Regions from separate parts of the Romboutsia sp. D33t1_170424_H2 genome, predicted to be linked through region 2. Evidence: riboswitches for the same ligand, from Rfam matches in the RefSeq annotation. Region 2 holds a riboswitch; the other holds the start of a gene.

Region 1 (3,441 bases), on a different contig from region 2:
CGCTATTAGCATCTATAAATACAGTTTTGTTATAAATTGTTTTTCCTATTATATCTACATCTACTTTGTATGCAAGTTTATATTCTTCTTTGCTTTTATATAAATATAACTCTACTTTTTCACTTTTATTTAACTCATTTTTTAGTTCAAGTTTTTCCTTCGCTATCTTAAGCGCATCATCTTTAGTTAAAGTCGGATTATAGTTAAATCCTTTTAATGTCTTTGATGTTGGCTCTATATATCCTGAAATTGATTTTATATTTCCGTCATAATCTACGCATCCTACTAAATCTGAACCATAGATAGGTATATTATTTATATACTGTTGAAGTCTTACTATAACCTGAGAATCATTTTTATCATCTTCTTTTGATTTGACTTTGAAAGTAGAAGTTTTTTCTACATTGCTTAAATAATTAATTAGGATTTGTTGAGGTGATATACCTTCTTTTTTCTCTTCCTTTATATTACCACTTACTACAAATGGTTCCGATTTTTCTATAGCTTTTTTTAATTCTTGTTTTTGCATATCCTCACTTGCAAAACTCAAACTAGTTAGATTTATAGTTATTAAACATAGTGTTGTTATGCTTGCTATGCTCTTTTTTAATAATGTCACTTGCTTTCCCCCTCAATTTTCTTTATTTAATGCTTTTGCTCCTTGTTATATTTTTACTAACTATGTTAACTCTATTTTAACACTTGCAATTATTGTTAGTAAACTTATTATTTATTGTTTTTGTACAAAATCTAATCTTTTCTATTGACTTATTTTTTGTTTTGGTTATAATTTAAAACAACAAGTAGATAACTGAGATAGAGGCGCGAAATTTAAGAGTAGTATTATGGAGGTAAGCTCAATGAAATAATACAAAAGGAAATTTCGCCGAAGTAAATAGTTAATGGCTTTGATACTATTTACTGGGCTTATGTAAAATATGCATAAGACTGTCACATTTTTGTGGAGAGCTATTTTCAATGAAAACGTACGGTACGTTGTATTTTTTGTATATAATTTACGTATTTTTGTCATGGGTATAGTCTCATGGCTTTTTTTGTATACAAAAACCTTATGTAAACCTAAAATTACTGATAACTTATATAAGGTATATCAATAACTCAATAATATAAAAATATATCTGAGTAACCGTCGAAGTCGTTAGCGACATAAACTAAGCGCATTTTTATTGTTAGATAAATTTTATTATCTTAGTTACTTACTTATGGAAAATTTACACCATAAGGAGGATAATCAAATGAGTGAACAAAATCAAGAATTAAAAAGAGGATTAAAAGCAAGACATCTAAACATGATAGCACTAGGTGGTTCTATTGGAACAGGTATATTTCTTGCAATGGGAGATACTATCTATCAAGCAGGACCTGGTGGTGCATTAGTTGCATATGGTTTAGTAGGCATTATGGTTTATTTTTTAATAACAAGTTTAGGTGAAATGGCTACTTTTATGCCAATCTCTGGATCTTTTAGTTCCTATGCTACTAAATTTATTGACCCAGCACTTGGGTTTGCACTTGGATGGAATTACTGGTACAACTGGGCTATAACAATAGCTGCCGAAATGGTTGCAGGTTCTTTAGTTATGAAATTTTGGTTCCCAAACATACCAGGAGTTTACTGGAGTTTATTATTTTTAATAATAATTGTCGGATTAAACTTCCTATCATCAAAAGCCTACGGTGAGTCTGAATATTGGTTTGCTGGTGTTAAAGTTGTTACTGTAATTATATTTTTAATAATAGGTGTATTAATGATAGTTGGTATAATTGGTTCTGATGAAATAGGATTTCATAATTATTTTATAAAAGATGGACCTTTCCATGGTGGAATAAAATCAATCTTTGCCATTTTTCTAGTTGCAGGATTTTCATTTCAGGGAACCGAACTTATAGGAGTTGCTGCTGGAGAAAGTGAAAATCCAGAAAAAACTATTCCTAGGGCTATAAAATCCATATTTTGGAGAATATTAATATTTTATTTAGGAACGATAATAGTTTTAGGTGCTATAATACCTTTTACACAGGCTGGTGTTTCTGAAAGTCCATTTACTATGGTATTTGAGAAAGCAGGTATAGCTGGAGCTGCTTCTCTTATGAATGCAGTAATATTAACATCTGTATTATCTGCTGGAAATTCTGGTATGTATGCATCAAGCAGAATGCTTCACTCTATGGCTAAGGATGGACTTGCTCCAAAGCTATTTGCTAAGACTAATAAAAGAGGTGTTCCTGTAAATGCTTTAATATTAACTACTATAGTTGCATCTTTTTGTTTCTTAACAGGTGTATTTGCCGAAAGTACTGTTTATGTTTGGTTAGTTTCTGCATCTGGCCTTGCTGGATTTATAGCATGGGTTGGAATAGCAATATGCCATTATAGATTTAGAAAAGCATATACTCATCAAGGTAATAATTTAAAAGATTTAAAATTTACTGCTAAATGGTATCCTTTTGGACCTATACTAGCATTAATAATGTGTATAGTTATAATAATAGGTCAAGGTTATTCTTGTATTAAACCAGATGGCATTGACTGGAGTGGTTTAATAGCTTCTTATATAGGTATACCTCTATTTTTAAGTTTATATATAGGTTATAAAATTAAGCACAAGACTAAACTTATCCCTCTTCACAAGGTTGATTTAACTTATGGAGAAGATAAAAATTTAGATAATATAGAAAAAAAGATCCTTGAATTAAATTAATAAACATAAAAAATGTAACTCCTTTAACTTAGGAGTTACATTTTTTATGATGAAGTTATATAATTTCTATCAACATATTCTAATATATAATCTCTAAATAACTTTGCTATTGGAGGTATATATGAATTTTTTAAATAACTCATATATATTATTCTTTCCTTAATAGTTTCTTTAATATTTATTTTAGATAGTGTATTTGTATTGATAGTTGGTGAATCAGGAACTACTGAAATCCCTGCTCCAGCAGATACTAATCCTTCTATTACACTTCCTATATTAGCTCCTTTTGGCTGAATTGATATTTTAGGGGTATACCCTAAAGCATCAGTACAAGAAAGAATCCTATCTTTACTACCTTCACAAAATGCTATAAAAGATTCATTTTCTAATTCCTTTAAAGATACCTCTCCTCTACCGGCTAATTTATGATTCTTTGGTACTATTAATATATACTCTTGCTTTTTTATTGGTATAGATTCTATATTAATATCCCAAATAGGTTCTGTATGATTATCATAGAAACCAATATCAATTTTTCCTTTTTTTAAATCTTCTATTATTTCAGTTACAGACTGTTGGTTAAATTGAAACTTTACATTAGGGTTATCATTTAAGAAATCGCTTATTATAAAATTCATAAAATAAGCTCCTACTCTAGATGTAGAGGAAATAGAAACTGTCCCTGTAGTATCACTAACCATTTCATCTAATTCCTTTA
Region 2 (3,441 bases):
TATCCTAGTAAAAATATAACTATAAAGTTTAAAGCTTTGCATATTAACTTTTCTGTCTTAGAATTAGTTTTTATAGGAAGGAATGAAAAATTAATGGTTATAGGGTAAAAAATCTCTATACCTTCCTTAGTTAGCAGATCTAAAACTAGATGAGATACATATCCTACTAAAAAGCCGCAAGATACACATATAAATACTATATTACTATCTGTAGATTTTATTAAAAAATTGAAACCATAAGCAAGTAAAGATATAAAAATTAGACTATGTGTAAAGCTCCTATGCCTAAATCTAGAACCAAAATATTTATATATAATAGGATATCTTTTACTTATATAAGAACCTCTCATATCGATATCAGGATATAATGAACCTATATATGCAAAATATGTGTATATTAAAAGCAAAATAGCTTTATAAAATACACTATAATTATTTAAAAATGTTTTATATAAATAAGGGAGCGCTAAAAGTGCAAATATATAGCCTCCCTTAGTATGAGTTTCTTTTACCATTAAACCTCCTAGGTGATAGTATAATATTATTGATAATTATATTTGTATTAATTATATAGTAAATTGTAAAAATTTTCAAAAACTATTTTTAAAATATAATTTTAAAAGGATTGAATATACTTAAAATCTACAAATTATTATAAATTTTTATTTTAGATTTTGAATATAGTTTTCTTCCGCTTTACTCCAATTTATAATATTAAACCAATTATTTATATATTCGGCCCTTTTATTTTGATACTTTAGATAGTAAGCATGTTCCCATACATCGATTCCAATTATAGGTTTTAAGTTTAATGTAATAGGAGTATTTTGATTTTGAGTAGTTATAATCGATAGATTTCCAGAGTCATCAGATACAAGCCATGCCCATCCAGATCCAAATACACTTAGTGAAGCTTTATTAAATTCATTTTTAAAATTATCAAAAGATTTAAAGTCTCTGTTTATGGCACTTTTTAATTTTCCATGTAATTTTTTCCTATTAGGAGACATTATTTCAAAGAAAAATTCATGATTATATACTCCTCCACCATTATCTTTTATAGTTTTAGCTATTTCACTAGGCAAACAATCTAGACAAGTTAATAAATCAGAAATACTACAAGCATAAAGGTCAGGGTATCCTTTTATGGCATTATTTAATTTATCTAAGTAAGATTTATAATGTTTATCATAATGTAAGATCATAGTCTCTTTGTCTATATAAGGTTCAAGAGAATCATAAGAATAAGGTAGAGGCATAGGTTCTTTGGGGGTATATATTGGAGATAAAGAGAAAATATTTTGTGGATTAAAAAATATAGTTAATAATAAAGTTATAAATAAAAATTTTTTCATAAAATCACCTCATAATTAGTATGTTTACTATTTATAAAAAAATTTACAAAAGGTATAATAATTTATAAATTTAAATATAAATAACAAAATTATTATATATTATTTATAAATGATATAAAAAAAATCTTTTATACTTGAAAATAAAAATAAAGGTATATATACTATTAATAATAAAAGTGAATAAAATAAAAAGGGTAGAGGTCGCAATATTTAAAAGTACTAATGAGGAGTTAAGCGCGTAGAATCATTAGGAAAGGAACTATTGCCGAAGGGTATAGCTGATGCTTTAAGGTTATATGCCTGGGGATACATAAAATATATGTATCACTGTCACAATTTATTTTGTGAAGAGCTACATTTGAGAAAAATTTATACATAGGTATAGTTATATTGCTGTATCTAAAAAGTTAATGTATAACTTTATGTAAAAATTTATAAGTCTTGAGTGTATACTCAAGACTTTTTTACGCTTTAGGAAAATATGATACTTTAAAGAATGTGGATAATTATTGAAGTTGAGTAATACCAATCAGTTTGCAGAGCGTAAAAAAGACATTTTGAGCAACGGACGAAGTCGTTGGCGACATGAGCGAAGCGAATTTTTTATACCCTTATATTCACTAGAGACTAAACAATTTTAAGGGGGAAGTTTTATGAGAAGCAAGAGAAATTTTAGGGTATTATTAATGACTATTATAATTTTTATGATGTCTATGCCATTAGTATTTGCAGGGGGGGATGATATATCAACTATAAATTCAGAAAGACTTAAGATGATAACTTTAATACCACCATTAGTTGCTATAGTTTTAGCATTTATAACTAAGAATGTAGTAATATCGTTATTTGTAGGTATATTTTCAGGAAGCTTTATAATAAACATGTCATCTGGAAATGTTATAGTTGCTTTTGTTAATGCATTTTTAGATATAGTAAATAGGGCATTAAATTCATTAGCAGATCCATGGAATGCAGGTATAATACTTCAAGTTTTAGCTATAGGTGGGGTTATAAGCCTAGTAGCTAGAATGGGTGGTGCAAAAGCTATAGCAGAGAGCCTAGCCAAAAGATCAAAGACCGCTAGAGGGACTCAACTTATAGCATGGTTTTTAGGATTATTAGTATTCTTTGATGATTATGCAAATTCATTAATAGTTGGTCCTATAGTTAGACCAGTAGCAGACAAAATGAAACTATCAAGAGAAAAACTAGCGTTTATAATAGATGCTACAGCTGCACCTATAGCTGGGCTTGCTATAATATCTACATGGATAGGTCTTGAAGTTGGACTTATAAATGATGCATTTAACGGTATAGGAGTAGAAGCTGATGCATTTGGAGTATTTTTAAATACCATACCATATAGATTTTATAATATATTAATATTAGCATTTATAGTTATATCAGCAGTTCTAGCTAAGGATTTTGGACCAATGAGAGAAGCTCAAATTAAAGCCCGAAGTGTTAATAAAAATAATAACAATTCAAACAATGTTAGTAATGATAATTCTGATTTAGAGCCAAAAGAAGGTATAAAATTAAGTTCATGGAATGCAATAATACCTATAGGAACATTAATAATAGCTGCGTTAATTTCTTTTTATTATAGCGGATACACAGCAGCTATGAACTCAGATAACCAAAATCTAATACAATTATTTACTAATTCTCCATATTCATTTGATGCTATAAGAGAGGCGTTTAGTGGAGCAGATGCTTCGGTTGCATTATTCCAGTCAGCTTTATTTGCAAGTATTGTAGGTATAGTTCTTGGAGTTAGTAAAAATATACTTACAATCTCTGAAGCTATAGATGCTTGGATAGATGGAATGAAGGGACTTATTATGACTGGGGTTATATTAATACTTGCATGGTCATTAAGTTCTGTTATAAAAGAACTAGGAACAGCTAAATACTTAGTAACATTATTATCTGGAACACTACCAAATTTTTTATTACCAAGTGTAGTATTTATACTTGGAGCCATAATATCATTTGCTACAGGAACAGCTTATGGAACAATGGGAATACTTATGCCTCTTGCAATACCACTAGCTCATTCTATAAACCCAGAAATGTCGTTTAT

What was found. Region 2 has a riboswitch for lysine ahead of I4U66_RS07695 (Na+/H+ antiporter NhaC family protein). Riboswitches for the same ligand answer to the same signal wherever they lie in the genome.
Region 1: linked by a shared signal. The riboswitch ahead of I4U66_RS04995 (amino acid permease) and the one ahead of I4U66_RS07695 (Na+/H+ antiporter NhaC family protein) in region 2 are both predicted to bind lysine.

What each region holds. Positions count from the first base shown of each region.
Region 1 is NZ_JADOZQ010000003.1:50,946-54,386, forward strand. Features, by position in the region: gene I4U66_RS04990 (cell wall-binding repeat-containing protein) at 1-619, opposite strand, end outside; lysine riboswitch at 810-980, shown strand; gene I4U66_RS04995 (amino acid permease) at 1,257-2,723, shown strand; gene I4U66_RS05000 (LysR family transcriptional regulator) at 2,768-3,441, opposite strand, start outside.
Region 2 is NZ_JADOZQ010000005.1:76,923-80,363, reverse strand. Features, by position in the region: gene I4U66_RS07705 (metal-dependent hydrolase) at 1-515, opposite strand, end outside; gene I4U66_RS07700 (superoxide dismutase) at 663-1,355, opposite strand; lysine riboswitch at 1,543-1,718, shown strand; gene I4U66_RS07695 (Na+/H+ antiporter NhaC family protein) at 2,009-3,441, shown strand, end outside.